Regions from separate parts of the Pseudoalteromonas sp. MT33b genome, predicted to be linked through region 1. Evidence: predicted binding sites of a transcription regulator. Region 1 holds the regulator's gene; each other region holds the start of a gene.

What was found. The regulator ArgR, encoded in region 1, controls arginine synthesis, uptake and breakdown. The targets are predictions, from matches to a motif close to ANTGAATANNTATTCANT.
Region 2: argC (N-acetyl-gamma-glutamyl-phosphate reductase) is a predicted target of ArgR. The motif match lies at 7,138-7,155, and genes of this name have one in related genera.
Region 3: H3302_RS03975 (OadG family transporter subunit) is a predicted target of ArgR. The motif match lies at 1,570-1,587, and genes of this name have one in related genera.

Annotation. Positions count from the first base shown of each region.
Region 1 covers NZ_CP059831.1:2,892,419-2,900,730, reverse strand. The annotation lists gene H3302_RS13125 (Fe(3+) ABC transporter substrate-binding protein) at 909-1,913, shown strand; gene H3302_RS13120 (iron ABC transporter permease) at 2,026-3,660, shown strand; gene H3302_RS13115 (ABC transporter ATP-binding protein) at 3,657-4,700, shown strand; gene H3302_RS13110 (Dyp-type peroxidase) at 4,765-5,664, shown strand; gene argR (transcriptional regulator ArgR) at 5,667-6,134, opposite strand; gene mdh (malate dehydrogenase) at 6,361-7,296, shown strand; gene ispB (octaprenyl diphosphate synthase) at 7,395-8,312, opposite strand, start outside.
Region 2 covers NZ_CP059831.1:617,416-625,727, reverse strand. The annotation lists gene H3302_RS03005 (hypothetical protein) at 1-330, opposite strand, end outside; gene H3302_RS03000 (hypothetical protein) at 342-869, opposite strand; gene H3302_RS02995 (hypothetical protein) at 877-1,083, opposite strand; partial or broken gene argH (argininosuccinate lyase) at 1,667-3,028, opposite strand; gene H3302_RS02985 (argininosuccinate synthase) at 3,080-4,282, opposite strand; gene H3302_RS02980 (ornithine carbamoyltransferase) at 4,292-5,212, opposite strand; gene argB (acetylglutamate kinase) at 5,220-5,981, opposite strand; gene argC (N-acetyl-gamma-glutamyl-phosphate reductase) at 5,981-6,991, opposite strand; gene argE (acetylornithine deacetylase) at 7,213-8,312, shown strand, end outside.
Region 3 covers NZ_CP059831.1:847,682-855,993, forward strand. The annotation lists gene H3302_RS03960 (TonB-dependent receptor domain-containing protein) at 1-473, opposite strand, end outside; gene H3302_RS03965 (hypothetical protein) at 675-866, opposite strand; gene H3302_RS03970 (DUF1328 domain-containing protein) at 919-1,092, opposite strand; gene H3302_RS03975 (OadG family transporter subunit) at 1,626-1,874, shown strand; gene oadA (sodium-extruding oxaloacetate decarboxylase subunit alpha) at 1,890-3,668, shown strand; gene H3302_RS03985 (sodium ion-translocating decarboxylase subunit beta) at 3,679-4,809, shown strand; gene H3302_RS03990 (hypothetical protein) at 4,915-5,091, shown strand; gene H3302_RS03995 (peptidoglycan DD-metalloendopeptidase family protein) at 5,154-6,470, opposite strand; gene tyrS (tyrosine--tRNA ligase) at 6,866-8,065, shown strand; gene H3302_RS04005 (regulatory signaling modulator protein AmpE) at 8,121-8,312, opposite strand, start outside.

The DNA of each region.
Region 1 (8,312 bases):
AGTCAGAGGTAATAAAGCGCGTTGGTAACAAGGTATCAGTTTTGTGATTAGGTTTTATTAAATGAGAAACTTTTAACGTTGTTTACGTCAGCTTTTAATCCTTCAAAATGATTGAGTATTATTGCGGGTAGGTAGTATGCAAAAGAAAAGCGCGAACTATCTCTAGTCGCGCTTGCGGAATCTTCTTAATTTTCTGCATCCTGCAATTGAATCTAATCAACTCCATAAACTTTGCAAATCCATGCCATTACACTGTACTTAGTTGTTCTGTGTAATAAAGACTCTCCGGGTCTATATCCTGTCCATTCCTTTACATCCGTGCTGGTAAATACTTTACCTTTCCATTACGCATCATCGTGATGCTATCCCTTTATTAGCAATTCCCTTGCGTTGTCCTTACGACCTGTCCTTTATTCCACTTTTTGAACTCCTGTATAACAACACCCTGTTGTTATTCCATTTCACATCATCCTGATGCTGTCCATAAGCTGTCATTCCCTTGCGTTACTCTTCCTGAGCCTGTCCTAATATCCTTACTATCCTAATGAACCTTATCCGAGGTTTGATATGAGTAATGCTTCCCTATCCATCTACTCATAAAGCTTCATGCTTAGCTGATAAGTTAATTATAGAGAAATTGCCAAGCGCGAGTAGGTCAAAATCGTGCTTAAAATAGCGGTCATTTTATTGTCATTTTAATTTAATTGTTTATTTTCAGTTTGTTATGGGTTTTTATGTGGTTTTTGCTGTCTGCTTTTACTCAATAGCTGCCATGTAGGTAAGATATCTCTCACAAGTAACTTCCTAAATGGCAGCTAACATGATTGTTTTATGACTATTAACAGGTGCACTTTGCCTTAAGTGTAGGTAAAATATTTTGAGAATTGTTTTTATTTAGGTGTTAAATAATGAAAAAAACAGCGTTAGTCTTATTCACGGCTTTACTAAGCACACCTGCACTTTCAGCGGATGTCGTTAATATATATTCATTCCGACAACCTTTTTTAATTCAACCAATTTTAGATGATTTCACTCAGCAAACGGGCATAAAAACCAATGTTGTTTTTGCTAAAAAGGGCCTGATTGAACGCGTAAAGCGCGAAGGTAAGCATAGCAAGGCTGATCTCGTTTTGACGTCAAATTTTAGTGCGCTTGTACAGTTAGAAGAGCTTGGTTTAACGCAATCAATTAACAGTGATATTGTTAATGCAAATGTCCCCAGTACTTTTCGTGATGAACAAGGGCAGTGGATTGCACTTACTAAACGAGTGCGCAATGTCTACTCAGCAAAAGAGCGAGTTGGCGCGTTACCCACACTGAGTTATGAAGACTTAGCCGATCCAAAATACAAAGGCAAATTATGTACGCGCCCTGGTAAGCACCCTTATAACTTAGGCCTAGTAGCGTCTATGGTGGCGCATCACGGTGAAGTAAAAACAAAAGAATGGCTTGAAGGCGTAAAATCAAATTTAGCTCGTAAACCACAAGGTAACGACCGTGCACAAGTTAAAGCGGTAAAAGAAGGGCTGTGTGATATTGCCTTAGGTAATAGTTATTACTTTGGTAAAATGTTGCAGGATGAGCAGCAAAAGTCATGGGCTGAAGCGGTGCATATTAACTTCCCTAATCAAACAAACCGAGGCTCACATATTAATGTATCGGGGGTGGTGATGACGAAATATGCCAAAAACCCTGAAAATGCCTTGAAACTGATTGAGTATATGACCGACAATAAAGCGCAAAATATGTATGCCTCAGTCAATATGGAGTACCCAGTAAAACAAGGGGTTGCTTTATCTGATATGGTGGCATCATGGGGCAAATTTAAAGAAGATACTTTGTCGCTTGATGAAATTAGCAAATATCGCCCTGTGGCACTTAAGCTAATTGATGAAGTGAAGTTTGATTTATAACGCACAAAGCGTTATTCCAGCTTAAAAATTTGAAAAAGCTGTTTAAGCGGCATTGCTTAAACAGCTTTTGTTTTATATCGCCCTGTTATTAATGAAGGAATAACAGCCTCGTATGCATGTGAAGTTTTCGTTGTCTCGCTGGCAGTTAATAGCTTGGTTTATCGGGTTATTGCTTGTAACACCTCTTGGCTTTTTATTAGTGGAGTCTCTGCAAGGAGGCTCTGATGTGTTTCAGCACTTGTTTGATACTGTGTTGTGGGATTACACCCGCAATACTCTATTCTTGATTGCTGGAGTCGGGCTTTTAAGTTGCCTCATCGCGCTGCCATTAGCGTGGTTGACTGCGTATTGTGAGTTTCCGGGACGAAAGCAATTTGAGTGGGCGCTCATGCTGCCACTTGCCATGCCGACCTACTTGATTGCTTATGTTTACACGGACTTACTCGATTATGCAGGTCCCGTACAAATTGCGCTACGTGATTGGTTTGGTTGGCAATCGCCGGATGACTATTGGTTTTTCGATATTCGTACCTTAACAGGAGCAATAGTGATGATTGCCCTTGTGTTGTATCCCTACTTGTATTTAATTTTCAAAACAGCACTGAGAGAGCAATCATTTAAACTTGTGCAAGCCAGCCAGTTAATGGGGCTGTCACCTTTGCAAAGCTTCTTACGAGTAAGCTTGCCACTTGGCCGCGGCGCTATTGTGGCGGGTATTACCTTAATTAGCATGGAGGCGATGGCTGACTTTGCAACAGTGAACTATTTTGCTGTGAGTACATTGACGACCGCCGTTTACGATACCTGGTTGGGGTATTACTCTCTCACTGCGGCTGCAAAAATTTCTGGTATTATGCTGCTCATTTTATTCTTAACCCTGATGCTTGAGCGCTACAGCCGAAGAAACCAAGCCGTGTATGAGCGCCAATCAAGTGTTAATAGTGCGACGTTATACAGCTTAAAAGGCAGCGCAGCCTGGGGGGCAACAATAGCCTGTAGCCTTACTTTGGTGCTGGCGTTTTTATTACCCGTGGCAGTGCTTGTGAAGTACGCTATTGTGTATGCGGAAGATGCGTGGAATGGTGCATTTTTTAATTATGCATGGCAAAGCCTCAAGGTTGCTGTCGTCGTGAGTCTGGCGACTATTATACTGAGCTTATGTGTGCTGTTTTATCAACGCATAAGTAAAGACCGTTACCCCCTTATTCCTGGACGTCTAGCGAGTACAGGGTACGCACTACCAGGCACGGTGCTTGCTATCGCCGTTTTACTGCCTTTAACGCAGCTTGATGACTTACTGAATGCATGGTTAGAGCCGCACGGTTTTTCGTTAGGCCTAGTATTAAGTGGTACTCTATTTGCGATGGTTTTTGCTTATATAGTGCGTTTCTATGCAATTGCGCATGGGGCGCTTGAAAGTAGTTTCTTACGTATCAGCCCCTCACTCGATATGGCGAGTCAATCAATGGGCAAAGGGCCTTTTACAACCCTGTATAAAGTTCATTTACCCTTGCTAAAACGCGGTATATTAACCGCAGGATTATTAGTATTTATTGAATGTATGAAAGAGCTACCCGCCGCATTGCTCTTGCGTCCATTTAACTTTGAAACTTTGGCCACGCATGTTTTTCAGTATGTCAGTGATGAACAATTAGAGTTAGCGTCTATTTCGGCCTTGTTTATTGTTTTAGTAGGACTAATTCCTTTGTATTTCGTTAATCGTTCGATGGAGCACAATCACTCATGAGTCATTTGATAATTAAAGACTTAGCCTACCAATATAATGGCACTAAGGTATTGAGTGAGCTTACTCTAAATGTGAAGCAAGACGAAATAGTCTGTTTATTAGGCGCCAGTGGGTGTGGTAAAACCACCACGTTAAAAGCAATTGCAGGTATTTTACAGCCATCGCAAGGATACATGAGTATCGACTCACAAGTGGTCAATGACAATCATCACTTTATTGCGCCAGAAAAACGAAATATCGGCATGATGTTTCAAGATTACGCTTTGTTTCCGCATCTAACAGTAAGCGATAACATTGCCTTTGGTTTGAGCAATATGAGTAAAGCACAAAAACGTGAGCGCGTGAGTGAAATGCTCAGGTTGGTTAAACTAGATGGCTGTGCAAAACGATACCCACATCAACTCTCCGGTGGGCAGCAACAACGTGTCGCAATAGCGAGAGCTTTGGCATATAAACCCAGTTTATTACTACTTGATGAGCCATTTTCGAACATTGATACCCAAGTGCGTTTTGAACTAATTGCTGATATTCGTCGGATTATAAAAGACCAACAAGTTTCCGCTGTTTTTGTGACGCACTCAAAAGAAGAAGCGTTTGCCTTTGCTGATACGCTTGCGGTGATGCACGGTGGAAAAATAGCGCAACAAGGCACTCCTGAGCAGTTATTTAGCCAACCTAACTCAAAGGAGGTTGCAGAGTTTCTTGGTACGGGCATATACTTAACGGCAAAAGTCTTAACGCCAACTGAATATGAAACGACGTATGGTGTCATACATTCGCTAACCGAAAGCAAGCATCAAGGTCAACACGGTGTGGTGTATGTACGACCTCATCATATTAAGTTATGTGAGGCAGAGCACGGCGATGTAAGTAGTCAAGCCATACTCAACAGACGTTTTATCGGTACGCGTTATGTGTATAAGGTACGTATTGCTGGGCAGGAGCTAGAAGTTGCTGCCGAAAATGATCGTGTACTAGCGGTCGAACAACTAGTAAAAATAAAAATAATGCCACATACGGTCAATTTTTTCGAAGATTAAACAGAACGTTATAATCCTGAATTCCTTGTCTGTATGTTTGATAACGAGTAGCTAAGGATTCATTATGGCGCAAGCGCAATCTGGGATTTGTGCTGAAGCAAACTTACACGGTTTGCACCTGTTTTTTAATGTTTATGATGGTCACGATGAGTCATTACGCAAAAAACTTAAACGCGTAAGCGTCATTCAAGACGAGTTTGCAGACCAATTCTCTGAAGCCATGTTGTCATGTGTGGTTGCGCTTGGTGCGCAGTACTGGCCGCATATACTGCCAGAGTTTATTCCAAGCCAATTACAAAGCTTTCCAAATGTGACGCACAGTGAGCACGTCATGAGTGCGCAGCCATTCGATTTGTTTGTGCAAATTCGCTCTGATCGTGAAGATGTAAATCACCTTTTTGCTCTACAAATCATTAAATTATTTACACCTGATGTTGAGCTGGTGGAACAAGTTCGTAACTTTCGCTTTTTAGATGGCCGCGATTTTAATGGCTTTATTTATGCGGGAGACACTCCGCATGGGCGACAAAAGCGAAGCACCGCACTGATTGATAAGCCGGGTCATTTTGAAGATCAGGGAAGTTATATTCATGTGCAGCGTTTTGTGCATGACCTAAGCGTGTGGCAACATTTGTCGTTATCTGAGCAAGAGCAAATCATGGGGCGTACACGTCTTGATAACACGTTAATAATGCCAGCTGTTGAAACGAGTCATGCAGTACGAAATGAATTAAAAGATGAAAAGGGTCAGCCTCTCATACTCAATCAAAGCATGCCGTTTGGTGACGTTCATAAACAGGGCATTTTAATGGTGTCGTGTGCAGCGCAAGGTGATGCGTTTGAACAGGTACTCAAAAGCCGATTAGGGCAGGGCGAATGTTATGACCATTGGCTCGATTTTACACAAGCCGACATGGGGTCTGCATTTTTCGCCCCGTCAGTAAACTTTTTGAAGCAGCTTTAACGTTAAACTGTATCGAATAATGTTCTAACACGGTCTAGCGTGACATCGATTTCAGAAATTTTTGCAGGGGCGATAAAAATAGTGTCGTCGCCTGCAATTGTACCCAGTACACCGTCTGCCTTACCTAATGAATCCAGTAATCGGGCAATCAGCTGTGCAGCCCCTGGGCTGGTACGAATAATAATCATCATTTCGTTGTGCATGATGTCGATAACAAGCTGACGAAGAGGGCTCTTTGCGGTTGGCACACCCATTTCGGCAGGTAAACAATACACCATTTCTTGTTTTGCATTGCGTGTGCGTACAGCGCCAAATTTACTCAACATGCGTGAGACTTTACTTTGGCTAATATTATCAAAGCCTTGGTCTTTTAATGCTTCGACAATCTCCCCTTGTGAGCCAAAGTTTTCTTCTTTTAATAACGATTTAAACGCTTTGATCAGTGCTTCTTGTTTGTCTTGTGGTTGCATGTTGTCGTTTCTTTTATTCATCAAATATGAAGTAATTCTACACAATTCTGCATAGTTATGCAGTATTTGTTTGCATTTGTCGTCCAAATACCGTCACGTTACAGCTAAGTTTACAACTATGGTCGAAATTATACGCGAAATAAGCAGGATAAATTTGTTTTTAGTCGCTAATTTCATTATCTTTAGGGCCACAAATATTTCCTACCTCAAATTACGGAGAATTCCAATGAAAGTTGCTGTTTTAGGCGCAGCTGGCGGTATCGGCCAAGCATTGTCTTTATTATTAAAAACAAGTTTACCTGCAGGTTCTGAATTATCGTTATACGATGTTGCCCCTGTTGTTCCTGGTGTAGCGGTTGATCTTTCTCACATCCCAACTGACGTTAAAGTTGAAGGCTTTGGTGCAGACAGCTTGGACGCTGCATTAGTAGGTTGTGATATCGTTCTTATTCCAGCGGGTATGCCACGTAAGCCGGGCATGGACCGTTCGGACCTTTTCAACGTAAACGCAGGTATCATCAAAACATTAGCTGAAGGCATCGTTAAAAACTGCCCTAAAGCGTTAGTAGGTATCATCACTAACCCAGTAAATGGCACTGTGCCAATCGTTGCTGAAGTATTCAAAAAAGCGGGTACTTACGATGCTAACCGTGTATTCGGTATTACGACTCTTGACGTGATCCGTTCTGAAGCGTTTGTAGCTGAGCTTAAAGGCTTAAGCGCAACTGACGTTAAAGTCCCTGTTATTGGTGGTCACTCTGGTACAACCATTCTGCCACTTCTTTCACAAGTTGAAGGCGTTACTTTCACTGATGAAGAAGTTGCAGCACTTACTCCACGTATCCAAAATGCAGGTACTGAAGTTGTTAACGCTAAAGCTGGTGGCGGTTCAGCAACACTTTCAATGGGTGCCGCAGCGGCTCGTTTTTGTATGTCTTTAGTGAAAGGCTTACAAGGTGAAGACGTGGTAGATTACGCATACGTTGCTGTTGAAAATGGTGATGCTGCTTACTTCGCACACCCAGTACGTTTAGGTAAGAACGGTGTTGAAGAAATTCTTTCTTACGGTGAGTTAAGTGCATTCGAAGAGCAAGCTAAGAACGACATGCTAGCGACACTTAACAAAGACATCCAAGAAGGTGTTGATTTTATCAACGGTTAATCCCGATTGATGCTAAGCGCTTCACATGCATGTTGAAGCGCTTAAAACAAAAAAGCCTGCAATTGCAGGCTTTTTTAATGGCTCGAATAAAGTATCGCTTAGTGAGCGCGGGCGACCGCAATCCGCGCTAAGCTTTCTAACGCTTGTTTGTATGGCGTGTCGGGTAAAAAAGCAATGCATGCAATGGCTTTATCAGCTTCTTGCTCTGCTTTTTGCATTGTAAACTCAAGGGCTTTGGTATCAGCGAGCGTCGCTAGAATGCTGTCTAAGTGATCCATACCATTGCCTAGTTCAATGGCTTCACGAACTAGTTTTACTTGCGCTGGTGTGCCTTTTTGTATCGCGTAAATAAGCGGTAAAGTAGGTTTACCTTCAGCTAAGTCATCACCAATGTTTTTGCCAAGTTGCTGTGCATCAGCATTGTAATCAAGTACATCATCTACTAGTTGAAAAGCAGTCCCTAAATGCATGCCGTATAGGTTTAATGCGTCGAGGACTTTTTCGTCTTGCTCGGTAATGATAGCAGCAAGACCCGTTGCGGCTTCGAAAAGCTTGGCGGTTTTGCTGTAAATAACCTGCATATAGCTTTGTTCGGTGGTGTTAGGGTCATTACAGTTCATAAGCTGCAACACTTCACCTTCAGCAATGACATTGGTCGCATCAGCTAAAATTTGCATGATCGGCATTTTGCCAAGCCCAACCATAAGCTGGAATGAGCGAGTGTAAATAAAATCACCCACGAGCACACTGGCTGCATTGCCAAACTCTGCGTTTGCGGTAGGTGTACCTCGACGCAAATTAGACTCATCAACCACGTCATCATGCAGCAAAGTTGCTGTGTGAATAAACTCAATGATGGTTGCTAGGGTAATGTGATCTTTACCCTCATAGCCTAAAGCTTTAGCTGCTAAAATAGCCAACATGGGGCGAACACGCTTGCCACCACTGTTAACTATGTATAAACCAAGTTGATTAACCAACGCGACATCTGAGCGCATTTGGGCATGTATAAGTTG
Region 2 (8,312 bases), 1.3 Mb from region 1:
TACAAAAATAGAAAGCATCAAAAGAGAGTTTAAAAACAAGCCTACAACGATATAATAAATGGCACAGAAAGAGTCGGCTCGCCCACAGTAAATCCAAATAAATATGGCCGCGATGGTTATAACATCAAAGTAAAACCAGTTCAGATAAATATTGCTTGATAAATTTAATACTCCACTCAAGAAGTATGAAAGCATCATTATCAAGGACAAAACGACAAGACGTTTATCTGGTTTGTTAATGTGGGTTACTAAATTGAAAAGGAATGCCATTAAAAACCCCCATTCAATGAAGGCTCCTATCAGGCTTCCTACTACATCACTGATATACATAGCTTAACTTTTTAAGCTAACTTATGAGTTTTGAGAGAAGAGAACACTGTGTTTTTTAATTTATTTAGCAGAAGAAAATCGCGATCAACTATCAAAGCAATGATCATCGTGAAATCAACGATGTTGACTCCTAAAGAGTAGATATCCCATAAAATCCAATGCGTTGTATTTTTATAAACTTCAACATCTATATAAACAGAAAGAAACAATAAGGTGTTAATTATCAAGCCAATTACAAGGTAGATAAAAGAAGGAGTAGTCCGTTTTATAATAAAAAATGAAGCAACTAAAAATACAAGTGTGGCTATGTCATATAAAGCCCAATCAAGAAATGTAGTCGCAGTGTAGGTGAGCCAATTGAAAAAATAGTCTCCACCTAGATAGGAAAGCATCATAATGAATGAAGTTAAGAGCAACGTGGTCTTTCTTTTATTTTCGTCGATAAAATAAACAAAAATATTAAAAAAGAATGCCATTAAAAATCCCCATGCGCTCATCGCAGATAGGGAGAAAAAACCAAGTTGCTCTATAAAAAACATTCAGTGCCTAGTACTCTTTCTTACTTGGTGGAAGCATTGCACCACCGCCACGTTGAATTTCTGCGCCACTTGATAGAGAAAGCGCTTCACTTGATATGCTCACTGTATCAGATTGCAGGGTTTTATTACTAGTAGTTTGTTCCAAAGCGGGCTTTGTTTGTTGCATTTGGCTGTAAGCTTGCATTTGAAGTTGGCTATTGTTCGTAACTTGCATCAGTTAAATCCTTTAAAATTATTAGTTGTTTACAATAAGCTTACAACAGGTTGTAAGCTGAGTTAAGCGTTCTCATTCTTTTGACGCTTTTTGCAGTAAAATAACTGCTGTCTCTAACATTGCAATTAGTGATCCAACTTTTTAGAAACAACGATCATTTGGATCAATTTCCGCTGATCTTTGTAAATTTTAGGCATAAAAAAACGCACAGGGGTAACCGTGCGTTTTTCCTATCCAGGGAGTTAAGCCTCGTTTTTACACGGGATCACCGCATTATCACAAGACTTCAAAATGAATTTCGTTCTTTTAAAGTGAGCGACACACATTATTTTCATCGTGTATAAGACAAACAGCCTCATCACACTTTTTGCATAACGAGTAATACATTATGGCGTTGAGTTAATAGACATCGTGCCAAATTTTTGGCTATTGTTTATAAACTATCAGCACCACACTATAAAATGTCTGTGCACGCTGTCACTTTGGTGCGGCAAGAATTCAGCCATCCATAGCTTTGAGCCGAAATAACAGAACCATTAATTCGGCATCAGCTTAATGTGCATTACACATCTTTATTAGCAGACTTCTTGGCATTATCGATGGCGCTCGTTACTTGTTCTAACGAAGTACCCCCTAAAGCCTGTCGCGCTTTAATACATGCATCTATTTCTAATACAGGATATACATCTGATTCGAAAATGCTATGCACAGATTTGAATTGCTCTAAACTTAAATCTTCTAAGTTATTCCCTTCGGTAATAGCCATTTGCACTAAGGTGCCTACGATGTGGTGGCCTTCTCTGAAGGGGATGCCTTTAGCCACTAAATAGTCAGCCAATTCGGTGGCGTTAGAGTGCCCCCCTTTTGCTGCGGCTAGGGTCTTTTCAGCATTAACTTTAATCCCTTTAATGCAAGCTTGTGCCATATGAATACACGCAAGCCACGTTGGCATCGCATCAAACAAGCCTTCTTTGTCTTCTTGCATATCTTTATTATATGCAAGTGGTAAGGCCTTTAAGGTCATCATCATGGCACTAAAAGCACCAAAAACTCGCCCTGTCTTACCCCGAATTAGCTCAAGTGCATCTGGGTTTTTCTTTTGTGGCATCAATGATGAACCCGACGTCACACCATCCGACAATTCAACAAACCCTGCTTCACCAGAATTATAGAAAATAAGATCTTCAGCCATACGAGATAAATGAATCATTGAGATAGAGGCACAGCTTAATAGCTCCACCACAAAGTCGCGATCAGACACTGCATCAAGACTGTTGCGCGTTGCAGCGGTAAAACCTAGCCCCTCGGCAAGCGTTTGCCTGTCAATTGGGTACGCCGTACCAGCCAGTGCGCCACTGCCTAATGGACAAAAGTTCATACGCTTTTTCGCATCTGTTAAACGACTTTCATCACGCTCAAGCATTTCCACATACGCCATGCACCAATGACTAAAGAGCACGGGCTGCGCGCGTTGCAAATGTGTATAACCCGGTAAAATAGTACCCAGCTCACGTTCTGCTAAAGCAATAAATTCGGCCTTTAAATCAGCAATAGCGTCAAGAATATGATCCGCTGTATCGCGACACCATAAACGGAAATCTGTAGCAACTTGGTCGTTGCGGCTACGACCTGTGTGAAGTTTTTTTGCTAAGTCGCCAACTTTGTCAATTAATGCCGACTCAACATAAGAATGAATATCTTCATGCCCTGCCACAGCGACAGCCTGTGGATTAGCTTTAACCTCATCCAACAGAGTATTAAGTGCTGCGACAAGATCGTCGTATTCTTGTTGATTTAACACATCAACCTGTTTAAGCGCACCGGCCCACGCAACTGAGCCAATAATATCTTGCTCTGCAAGCTGATAATCAAAGGGAAGTGAATCGTTAAATTGCTTAAATGCTTCATCTGGACCCGTAGAAAAACGTCCGCCCCATAATGCCATTGAATTCTCTCCAAACGCTGATATTGCCCCGCTGAACGGGGCAAAATAAAATTATTTTTTCGTTAATGCAGAGATTCTGCTCGAAAGTGAGAATAAACGAATAAACCCTTCAGCATGTGATTGGTCGTATACATCATCTTCACCAAAGGTTGCAAAGTCTTCACTGTATAAGCTGTTAGGTGACTTCTTCTGCACTGCAGTTACTTGACCTTTATACAGTTTAAGAACAATTTCACCTGTTGCCAGCTTTGAGAGTGATTCAGCAGCTGCAAGAATTGAATCTTTAAGCGGCGTAAACCAACGGCCGTCATACACTAAGTGTGAGAACTCACCACCCAGCACTTCTTTCCACTTGCGGCTTGATTTATCTAACACGAGCTCATCAACAGCTTGCAGTGCAGCCATGATTACTGTGCCCCCTGGTGTTTCATAACAACCACGCGATTTCATACCGACTAAACGGTTTTCAACAATATCTACACGGCCTACACCATGTGGCGCTGCGATATCATTTAGCTTAACTAAACAATCGTATGGTTTTAATGTCTCACCATTAACCGCAACCACTTCACCTTCTACTACGTTTAATGTCACATATTCAGGCTCGTTTGGTGCTTGCTCTGGAGAGTTAGTCCAGGTCCACACTTGATCGCTCGGTTGGCACCATGGATCTTCAAGCTCGCCACCTTCGTGCGAAATGTGCCATGCGTTTGCATCACGGCTGTAAATTTTTGTAGCAGATGCTGAACAAGGGATATTACGCTCAGCCAAGTAATCTAGTAATGATTCACGGCTTGATAAATCCCATTCACGCCATGGCGCAATCACTTTAAGATCAGGCGCTAATGCTGCGAAACATGATTCAAAACGCACTTGGTCGTTACCTTTACCTGTGCAGCCATGCGACAGTGCATCAGCCCCCACTTTACGCGCAATCTCTACTTGTGCTTTTGCAATAATAGGGCGCGCCATCGACGTACCCAGTAAATAAGTACCTTCGTAGATAGAGCCTGTTTTTAATGTCGGATAAATATAATCACTGACCATTTCGTCTTTTAGGTCAACCACATAACACTCAGATGCACCTGAAGCGATTGCTTTGGCCTCAACGCCTTCAAGCTCTTCAGCACCTTGGCCTACATCAGCAACGAATGCGATAACTTCACAGCCGTAGTTCTCTTTTAACCACGGCACGATTGCCGATGTATCTAGACCACCAGAATAGGCTAATACGACTTTTTTGATTGAACTCATTGGTGTTCCTTAAACAAAATTTGGATTTAATAATGTGACAAGCAGTGCGTTTTGCGCATGCATACGATTTTCTGCTTGTTGAATAATTTTTGATGCAGGGCCATCCATTACCTCAGAGGTAATTTCAAATTCGCGATGAGCTGGCTGGCAATGCAACACTGTTTGCGCGCCCGTTTGATCAAGCAACGCTTGATTTAACTGGTACGGCATATATTTAGCCTTAACTTGCTCAAGTGGGGTTTTATCTCCCATAGATACCCACGTATCAGCATAGACTGCATTTGCGCCGACTGCCGCTTCAATTCTGTCACTGACCATCACAGATGCACCATTCATGGCTGCAATTTGCTCTGCTTGTTTGAGAATCTGTGAATCTGGAGAACTCCCCTTAGGGCAAACCGCCACAAAATCAGTCCCTAACGTTGCAGCAAGTAACATAAGTGAATGCGTCACGTTATTGCCTTCACCTAAATAAGCAAGCTTCAGTTTACTGACATCGCCGTGTACTTCTTGCAGCGTTAAGAAATCCGCTAATGCTTGGCATGGGTGGTATAAATCACACAGACTATTCACCACAGGCACTGACGAAAATTCAGCAAGCGTAGTTAATGTTTTATGTGCAAATACACGAGCCACAATACCGTCGGCCCAAGTAGAAATATTTAAAGCAAAATCTTTCACCGATTCACGTGCACCCATAGCCCCATTTTGTGAGTCTAAATACACAGCATGGCCACCTAATTTATTAATGCCTATATCGAATGATAAACGCGTGCGTAAGCTTGGTTTTTCGAATAATGTCACCACTGATTTGCCCGCTAACGCTTGGCTAAAATCAACAGGGTTTGCTTTAATTTTTTGCGCTAAGTCTAATAATTTAAGCGCGCCTTTTTGGTCTAATTCAAGACCCGATAAAAAGTGAGTTAACATGTAATACCTATGGTGTAATCTTTGTTCCAACGTGCTCGCCTTGCAATAAAGCGACTAAATTTTCTGGCTTTAACCAGCTTGAGATATACACACCACGTCGTAAATGTTGGGCAGCAAGAAGACTGGTCTTAACTTTGACCTCCATCCCGCCCTGAATAACTCCTTGAAGAATTAATGCATCTATTTGCTGCGTATTAAGTTGATGTAATGGTTGCTTATTTGCATCAAGTACCGCTTCTACATCAGTCATAAAAATAAGTTCTGCATCAAGCTCTTTCGCAATCGCTGCGGCCGCTTCATCTGCATTTACGTTGTACCAAAGTCCCTCTTCATCAAAACCAATAGAGCTGACTAATGGTAGACGGCCTTGTTCAATTAAGCTGGGTAAAATACTGTCGATACTGTCACAGCATTGCCCAACTTGCCCCAACGCTTTTAATTTTTGCTTAACCACAACACCGGCTTCATAAAGGCTCATACCCACAGGTTTATGACCCGAGGCAATGGCTTGACTCATTAGTTGTTTATTAGCACAGCCAGCTAACGCCCCAACGATGTATGGCATTTGTTCTTTTGGACTGATACGTAAACCTTGGTGCTTAGCACTGGCGAATCCCGCATCCATAAGCCATGCATCAACTAATGCACCCCCACCATGAACAATCACAAAGTTAGCTTGCTGTTGTGAGATTAAAACATCAAATAGGGCTTTTGCAGCATCGGCAGTATTTAATACCGCACCGCCAATTTTAATGACCCATGTTTTCATCATAACGCTCCTACTAATCCGGTATGATGAGGTATACCCATCGCTAAATTAATACATTGCAATGCTTGCCCAGCCGCCCCTTTTAACAGGTTATCAATGGCCGACATAACAATGAGCTGTTCGCCTTTTTGTTGCCACGCAATATCAACATACGGCTGTTTAGCAACGCCTTTAATACTGGGTATTTTGCTTCCAAGTAAACGAATCAACGGTTCATCGGCTAACACCTGATACGCTTCTGTTACTTGCTCTGGTGTTACACCGGGTTTTAATTGCACATAAATAGTTTCTAAAATTCCCCGCGGAAAATTCCCCAAATGCGGGGTAAATAACACAGGATGGCCTAAATGTTGTTCAATTTCAGGTGTGTGCCTGTGGTTAAATAACCCATAAGGCGCAAGTGATACTTCGCAAAAATGCGTATTAACACTCGCTTTTCTACCCGCCCCCGTGACGCCTGACACGGCATTAATAATAATTGTTTGCTCTGCTAATAAGCCGGCTTCTTTCAATGGTTTTAATGAGTTAAGTGCGGCTGTAGGATAACAGCCTGCAACCGCAACCAAATTTGCCTGACTGATTGCATCCGCATTCCACTCTGCTAGTCCATAGGCTGCTTGTGTTAAAAGCGTTGGATGCTGATGCGCAAAGCCATAGTAAGTGAGGTAATCCTCATTCCCAGCTAAACGAAAGCCGCCTGATAAATCGAATACTTTTTTACCCATTGCTAAAAATCGAGGAGCAAGGTCAACACTCACTTCATGATCTGTACATAAACACACGTAATCAGCATGCTGTTCGATGTCGGTATAAGCGGCTGCTGTTAATGGCTGTAATGGATGGTCTAAAAGCCCTAAATGCTCAGGATATAAGTCACTTAAACACTTATTTTTATCTAAGCTGCCCTCAGAGACATAACATGCCTTTAAAGTTAGTTGTGGGTGCTTGGCGACTAAACTCGCAAGCTCTGCGCCGCTATATCCACTTGCGCCAATAATCACTACATTCATTGCTTGGTTTTACCTATTTAACTTATCTATTTACACATTTAAAACTACTCGCTGTTTAGCGAATAAAAACACTATCTAAAGTAATGAAATAAGGTTATCGTCGTTTTGTGTTCATACGCTACTTTAAAGTATATTTATGCTCAAAAAGTGAATTGATATTCATAATAAATACTTTTATATTGTTATGCAATTAGATTGAATAATTATTTTTGGATTTTTTTATGTCGCTTCCCTCTTTTTTATCGATGTATCAACAATTGATTGCTGCGCCTTCAATTAGTGCAATTGAAGACTCTTTATGCATGAGCAATAAAGAGGTCATTACCTTACTTGCCAATTGGTGCGAAACCTTAGGCTTTAGCTGCGAAATTACAGAGCTTGAGCATGGCAAAGGTCGCTTTAATTTATTAGCGAGACGGGGTGAAGGTGAAGGGGGACTGATGTTAGCGGGCCACACCGATACCGTGCCATTTGATGACAGCCGCTGGAATTATGATCCGTTTAAATTAAGCGAGCATGACAACAAGTTATTCGGTTTAGGCAGCATTGATATGAAAGGTTTTTTTGCTTTTGTACTGCAGGCCATTAGTGAGCTTGATGCAAGCCAGCAAACAGAGCCTTTATTAATTTTAGCCACAGCCGATGAAGAAACGACAATGGCGGGTGCTCAGCAAATATGTCGCCACCCTAATTTAAAGCCCGCGCGCTGTATTATTGGCGAGCCAACAGACATGACACCGGTGTTTACTCATAAAGGCCACATGAGTTCAGCGATTCGCGTTGTGGGTCGTTCGGGTCACAGCTCAGACCCTGAGCGAGGCTTAAATGCCATCGAAGTCATGCATAAAATGATTACAAAACTGTTAATCATTAAAGACGAATTAAAGAATAAATATTCAGTTGAGCACTTTGTAATACCGTACCCAACATTAAACCTAGGTCATATTCATGGCGGCGATAACGCAAACCGTATTTGTGGCTGCTGTGAAATGCACATTGATATGCGCCCACTACCCGGTTTAAGCGTACAAGAGCTGCAAGCCATTTTGATTAATGCAGCCAATGAAATAAATACTGAGTATCCAAACGCTGTCAGCGTTATTGACTTACACGACCCAATACCTGCATTCAGCGGCAGCACAGATAGCGCTTTAGTAAAACTGGCAGAAAAGGTGTCAGGCCAACCTGCGGTTGCAGTTAACTACTGCACCGAAGCGCCGTTTATTCAACAATTAGGCTGTGAAACGATTGTTATGGGGCCAGGGTCAATCAACCAAGCACATCAGCCTGATGAGTTTTTAGCCATGGAAAAAATCAAACC
Region 3 (8,312 bases), 1.5 Mb from region 1:
TATACCGCAGAAGCACCACCGGTAATAATGTCAATTCTTTCAATGAGGGCTGTGGGGATTGTTGAGCTATCAACAGACCCATTATAGTTGTATGGAATCATCCGGCGACCATTCATTAACACTAAAGAGCGTTGTGAACCTAAGCCCCTTAAGTTAATGGTTGCTGCACCGCCAGAGCCATTATTTACGTTACTACCGTCTCCAGGGATTGTTGAGGGAAGGGTTCTAAGGATTTGCTCTACTTCAGGTTCTTGTTGATAACCTAGTTCTTTTTCTCCAATTGAAACAATAGGGCTTGCAGAGACCGCACCAGGTTGTCTAATCCGACTACCGGTGACTGATATCACTTCGAGATCTTTTTTTGCTTCAGTTTCTTCTTCGGCTGAACTTGTTGGTGCATACAGTAAAACTGATGACACGAAGCCTGTACTAATTGCTAATCTTATAGCATTAGATAGTTTGCTGGTTAACATTGTTATCTCCCAATAAATTATAGTTGGCTAGAAAACAATGGAATACTGCTGATAGTCCATTCTTAGCAATATCAGCTTAGTATATATATTAGGTAAAAGTAAAAAAATACTTCGTTATTTTGTATATGTTTTTCAAAAATACCAATGCTTTACGAAAAAAAGCGACTTATAAAGCCGCTTTTTTTCGTAAAGTCTCTATTTTTAGCAGTTAGTTTCTTCTGCTTTTACACCTTCTTTAACTTCTTCGCATGCATCTTCTACTGCATTTTGAGCGTCGGTTACTGCTTCATCAATGCGCTCACCAGCTTCTTCTGCTGTGTTGTCTTCACACCCCATAATAAATAAAGCTGAAAATAGGGCGATAGTAGCTGCTTTTAAAGTTGAATTTTTCATAATGAAATTCCTTGTAAATAAATTAGTAAAGTAAATTGCTGTTGGTTTGTTATTACTTAGGTACATTGCCTCTAAGAGCACCTGATATAAGTGAAATAACAAGTAAAACTAAGAATATAAAAAATATGATTTTAGCTATGCCTGCTGCGGCCCCTGCAATACCGCCAAAACCTAACACTGCAGCGATTAGCGCTATAACTAAAAAAGTAACTGTCCAGCGTAACATAATGTTCTCCTTGGTTATTTAATTTCGTTTCGGTTGATTAGACTGAAGCGAGTTCCATACCAAAGTTTTAAAGTCCTTATTTTTCAATTTGTTAGTTTTGTTTTCGGTTTTTTTTGTGGCGTGTCGTTTGGTAATTATTACGAGTGATCATGTAACTTATTCATAGTGATAATTTTTCAACTTCTATGCTGAAAGTGGACGCCTGTGATTATGTTTTCTTGGTAAGACCAATTTAACCTGTATGGCATACAAGTTACCAAACCCCTTGCTTTAGCTGATTTTTACGCTGCTACGTTACACAGTTAACTATTTTTACATATAACTTTTGACTATATTGAGTATTTTTATCGTCTATATTGGGTAGTTAATTGCCGTAATGGCTTGGTGTTAATTAATTGTTTGATGTGTTACTCTGTAATTAATTGGTTTTACCAATTTACAATAAAGCTTTAAAAATAAGTTTTGTTTGTTATTATAAATGTATAAATATTCGATTTAAGTGTTTTTTTATTCTGAGTAGCGAGGGGAGCAGTATGGATATTGGTGGCTTACTTACAACCGCAGCCAGCTTAATGCTAACGGGTATGGTGGGTGTATTTATCTTTCTCAGTATTTTGATTTCAGCCGTACTGCTGATGTCGAAATTGTTGGGGCGATTTGAAAACTCTGCGAGCTCAGTTCCAGTCCGAACCGCAAAATTACAGCCTCAGCAAGGGGTACCACCGGCACATATTGCAGCTATCAGCGCTGCTATCGCTCAATTTAGAAATAAACAACAATAACGGAGCAGCTTGAACATGGCTAAATTAAAACTAACCGAATTAGTATTGCGTGATGCGCATCAGTCTCTATTAGCAACGCGTATGCGCCTAGATGATATGCTGCCTATTGCCGAAAAGCTTGATCATGCAGGTTATTGGTCTATTGAATCATGGGGGGGAGCTACTTTTGACTCCTGTATCCGTTATTTAGGTGAAGACCCTTGGCAGCGTATCCGTGAGCTAAAGGCGGCAATGCCAAACACTAAACAGCAAATGTTATTACGCGGTCAAAATCTCTTAGGTTATCGCCACTATGCTGATGACGTTGTTGAAAAATTTGTTGAACGCGCCCATAAAAATGGCGTTGATGTATTCCGTATTTTCGATGCGATGAATGATGTACGTAACTTAGAAACGGCGATTAAAGCGGCTGTTAAAGTGGGAGCGCACGCGCAAGGGACTATTTCGTATACGGTAAGCCCTGTTCATACGCTTGATATGTGGTTAAAACTTGCTAAACAATTAGAAGAGCTTGGTTGCCACTCTATTTGTATTAAAGATATGGCGGGTTTATTAAAACCGTATGAGTGTGAGCAACTCATTAAAGGGTTGAAAGAGACAGTTTCAATTCCGATTGCTATGCAATGTCATGCGACTACAGGGCTTAGCACTGCAACATATCAAAAAGCAATTGATGCGGGTATTGATATGCTTGATACCGCAATATCGTCAATGAGTATGACGTATGGCCACAGTGCCACTGAAACAATTGTGTCAATTGTTGAAGGCACAGAGCGCGATACTGAACTCGATTTAAATCAACTTGAAGAAATTGCTGCGTACTTCCGTGATGTTCGCAAAAAGTATGCGGCATTTGAAGGCAGTTTAAAAGGGGTTGATGGTCGAATTTTACTAGCACAAGTGCCTGGCGGCATGTTAACTAACATGGAAAACCAGCTTAAAGAGCAAGGTGCAGCAGATAAATTAGACCAAGTATTACTTGAGATCCCGCGTGTTCGTGAAGACTTAGGGTTCATTCCGCTTGTTACACCCACCTCACAAATAGTAGGAACACAAGCGGTACTTAATGTATTAACTGGTGAGCGTTATAAAACAATCACTAAAGAAACTGCCGGTGTACTTAAAGGTGAATATGGTGCGACACCAGCGCCAATGAATAAAGAGCTGCAAGAACGCGTCCTTGATGGTGCTGAACCGATTACTTGTCGCCCTGCTGATAAACTTGAGCCTGAACTTGAGAAATTAGAAGCCGAGCTTTTAAAAGAAGCCAAAGAGCAAGGCTTAGAGCTTGCTGATGAAGTAATTGATGATGTGCTTACTTATGCATTATTCCCGCAAATTGGCTTGAAGTTTATTAAAAACCGCCATAACCCTGATGCATTTGAAGCAGTTCCAACAGCTCAAACTGCCCAGACTGAAAGTAAACAACCTACGTCAGGCAAAAATGCCGTTAAAGCTGAGCAGTATAGCGTAAAAGTTGATGGGAAAGTTTACGATGTCGTAGTAGCGCAAGGTGGTGAGCTTAAAGAAGTTACTCTTAAAGACAGCGAATTAATTCCACAATCGGCATCAGCGTCAGCGGGTGAAACGCTCAATGCGCCATTGGCGGGTAATATCTTTAAAATTAAGGTAAAGCCGGGCCAAACGGTAAATCAAGGCGATGTGGTTATCATTATGGAAGCAATGAAAATGGAAACCGAAGTCCGTGCTGCACATACAGGCACTGTCGCTGAAATCTTAGTAGCCGAAGGTGACTCAGTTACCACTGGCGATGCTATGATTTCGTTAGCGTAGGGGATAGAAGATGGATGGTCTTTTAAACCTTTGGCATGCAACGGGTATAGCAAACTTTACCTTTCCTGCTTTGATTATGATTGCCGTAGGGTGCTTATTGCTGTATTTGGCAATTGCACGTAATTTTGAGCCGTTGCTGCTTTTACCCATTGGCTTCGGCGCTATTTTGACAAACATTCCAGTTGCTGGGTTATCTGACCCAGGTGGGCTTTTATATTATGTTTATCACATTGGTATCGACTCAGGTGTTTTTCCACTGTTGATCTTTATGGGGGTGGGTGCATTAACAGATTTTAGTGCTTTAATTGCAAACCCTCGCATGTTGTTATTGGGGGCTGCTGCTCAGTTTGGTATTTTTGCAACCTTATTTGGTGCCATTTTACTTAACTTTATTCCAGGTTTTGAGTTTACCCTGCAAGATGCATCCGCTATCGCTATTATCGGTGGTGCCGATGGTCCAACGGCAATATTTTTAGCGTCGAAATTGGCTCCTGATTTATTAGGTGCCATTGCAGTAGCTGCTTATTCGTACATGGCATTGGTTCCTATAATTCAACCGCCTATCATGCGAGCTTTAACAACGCCTGAAGAGCGCCAAATTCAAATGCCACAATTACGTGCTGTGTCGAAAACTGAGAAGATTATTTTCCCGCTTATGGTATTGAGCCTAACTATTTTGTTCTTACCAGCGGCAACCCCTCTTGTTGGCATGTTTTGTTTAGGTAATTTAATGCGAGAGTCTGGTGTTGTTGACCGTTTAAGTAATAGTGCGCAAAACGAGATCATTAACATTACCACTATTTTCTTAGGTCTTGCTGTTGGCTCAAAACTGGCTGCCGATAAGTTCTTAACTGTCGAAACGATAGGTATTTTAGTACTTGGTGCATTGGCTTTTGCCATTGGTACAGCGTCTGGTGTCTTTATGGCAAAAGGCCTCAATAAGATTTCTAAATCACCTATTAACCCGCTAGTAGGGGCTGCTGGAGTGTCGGCCGTTCCGATGGCTGCGCGTGTTGTTAATAAAGTAGGCCTTGAAAGTAACCCGCATAATTTCTTGTTAATGCATGCAATGGGGCCAAATGTTGCAGGGGTACTAGGCAGTGCTGTTGCAGCAGGTATTTTGTTAGCGATTGTAGGTTAATAAATCGATTACACATTTTACTTCCAACCGACTGGCGCAGTAATTTTACTGCGCTTTTTTTTGCCTATAAACTGGTTACATTACCGTCTACATTAGGAAGCCACCATGAATATATTTGTTATCTTACTTTGCTTGTTTATTGCCTTGGTTATTCTGGTGCCGTTACTTGAAAAGTACCATTCAAAACTGGGCCTTGATGGCGCAACTAAATACGCTAAGTACATTTGGCCTCTGGTGATGATCTCAATGGTTATTCAGCTTATTTATTTACTCGTAAGGTAATTTAGGGCCAAGCACAAAAAAGCCGCTACAACGTGCAGCGGCTTTGTCATTATTAATTTAGCTTATTTGTTTAAGGCTAATTGCATTTCACGGTTACGCTGTAATTGCGCTAAGAAGTTATCTGCAATAGGTTTAAACTTGGCTAACTCATCACGAGGCAAGGGTTCTGACTTAGGTAGTTTTACCGTTTTAGGGTTACGGTGTACACCATTTACCAAAAACTCATAATGTAAGTGTGGGCCTGTTACACGACCAGTGGCACCGACCGTACCAATTTTTTGGCCTTGCTTCACTTTCTGACCCGTTTTAACCATTTTTTTGTTTAAGTGTAAGTACTTAGTCACGTATTGAGTGCCATGGCTAATAAAAACATAGTTACCGTTGTACTTACTGTAGCCTGCCTTAAGCACTTTACCATTACCAGCTGAAACAACCGGTGTGCCAGTGCGCGCGGCATAATCGATACCGTTGTGTGGCTTAACTGTCTTTGTTACAGGGTGTAAACGGCGTGGGTTAAAGCTAGAGCTAATATATTTAAAGTTAACTGGTGCACGCAAGAAGGCTTTTTTCATGCTACGGCCTTCAGGAGTGTAAAAGTTACCATCTGTATGACGAATTGCTGTGTAGCGCTCGCCTTGGTTAATAAATTCTGCGGCAATAATTTTACCGTCGCCAATGTATTCACCATCAACATAATGTGCTTCGTAAATTAAACCGAATTGGTCGCCATTACGAATATCATTGGCAAAATCGACATCCCAACCAAAAATATCAGCAAAGTTCATAATTTGACGTTCGCTAAGGCCTGCGGCAATACCTGATGTCCAAAAGCTGCTATTAATCTCTCCACCGGCTGATTTACTCAGCGTTTCTATCTCTTTACTATCGATAGAGGTGTCGTAGTTACCTTCTTCGTTTAAGGTAACGTATAAGGTATCTGTTTTTGAGATAACATAGCGAAGCTGTGCTAATGAGCCATCTTCTGCGGTTGCAAAGCTTAATACTTCACCTGGATGAATTTTTGTCAGTTTACGCGTTTCAGCGTTTGTATTGATTAGCTTGTGTAATGTTTGTGCTGAAAAACCTGCACGTTTAAAAATAAGTGCTAAATTATCGCCATTGCGAACTTCATGGTCGATAAGGTCGTATTCTGGAAGTTTAGCTGCTGCTTGCTCAGAATTTAATTCAGTCAGTTTTTCGTTATCGTCAACTTTAACTTGTAATTCGTAGCGCTTGCCAATCTCAAGTGCATTCGCACTGTTATCCTTTGATGCGGTGGCTTTTTCCGAAGGTAATAATGCTAAGCCAGCAATAGCAGAAACCAAACCGAGAATAAGCAGTTTGTGTTTTTTGGGGAGTTTGTGCACAACGTGAACCATAACGTGCCTTTTTCTGCTGTCAAGAAAATTAATTACTAATATTGCAGGATATACCTAAAATAGAGCAAATACCAGAGTTTTGTAGATTTAAACTGGCGCTATTTTACGCTAGAATTAGTAGGCGCGTTAAACTTTTTTGATTAAATTTGCAGCAGATGTCAAGAGTTAAACTAATTATGCATTAGTTAACTAAAGTACCTTCATTAAAATGCAATAACGCGGTATAAAGAACAATCACGCGCGCTGCCTTCGGGGCTTTTACTTAACACGGTTAAGTTAGCTTTATTTTTGTGCAGTATTTCTGGCGCTAACTAGCTAAATTTTAATGTTTTAGTTCTATTTTAACCCTAATAGGCCACCACGCCCGGTAAGCTGAATTTTTGGAGTAATACACAGTGGATTTACAAACCGCTCTAGCTGAGATAAAACGCGGTGCAGAAGAGATATTAATTGAAGACGAATTAGTTGAAAAATTAAAGTCTGGTAAGAAGTTAAAGATCAAAGCGGGTTTCGATCCAACTGCGCCTGATCTACATTTAGGTCACACAGTACTTATCAATAAAATGAAAACCTTCCAAGACCTAGGTCATGAAGTGATTTTCTTGATTGGTGATTTCACAGGTATGATTGGTGATCCAACGGGTAAAAACGTGACACGTAAACCGTTAACCCGTGATGACGTGCTTGCAAATGCCGAAACATATAAAGAGCAAGTATTTAAGATTCTTGATCCTGCTAAAACAACGGTCGCATTTAACTCTACGTGGATGGAGACATTAGGTGCTGCGGGCATGATCAAACTGGCTGCGCGTCAAACAGTAGCACGTATGCTAGAACGTGATGACTTTAAAAAGCGTTATGCCGGTGGCCAATCTATTGCAATCCACGAATTTTTATATCCACTTGTTCAAGGTTGGGACTCAGTTGCATTAGAAGCAGACGTTGAACTAGGTGGTACTGATCAACGTTTTAATTTACTAATGGGTCGTGAGTTACAAAAAGACGAAGGTCAAAAGCCACAAACAGTGCTAATGATGCCGCTGCTTGAAGGGACTGACGGCGTACAAAAAATGTCTAAATCATTAGGCAACTACATTGGTATTACTGATGAACCAAACGATATGTTTGGTAAAGTGATGTCAATTAGTGATGAGCTAATGTGGCGTTACTATGACTTACTAAGTGCGTTATCTATTGAAGAAATTGCTGCGCTTAAGCAACGCGTTGCAGAGGGTGTTAATCCGCGTGATATTAAGATTGAACTGGCTAAAGAATTAATTGCGCGTTTCCACAGCGCAGATGCAGCCGAAGGTGCACACCAAGATTTCATCAAACGATTCCAAAAAAATGCTTTACCAGATGAAATCCCTGAAGTGACTGTAACCATCGCTGAAGAGTCGGTCTTTATCACTAATTTGCTAAAAGAAGCAAACTTAGTAGCGAGTACGTCTGAAGCAATGCGAATGATCAAGCAAGGCGCAGTTAAAATTAATGGTGAAGAAAAAGTAACAGATACTAAGCTTGAAGTTGCAAAAGGCACCACTGAGATTTACCAAGTAGGTAAACGTAAGTTTGCAAAGATCACGGTTGCTTAATACTTCCATACTAAGCAAAACAAAAAACCAGCTTCGGCTGGTTTTTTTGTCGCAATTAGTTAACGAGCAATAGTGTGGCTATTTCGATTGCAACGATTGATAGCAGCCAGAATGCTTTTGCTTGATTTAAACGGTTTACAAGCACAGGAATATCATCGGCAGTGGGTAATCGTTCGGTGCCCACGCGCATTTTATTGTAACGTTCGCCTTGATAAAGTGCGGGGCCGCCAAGTTGTACGTGTAAGGC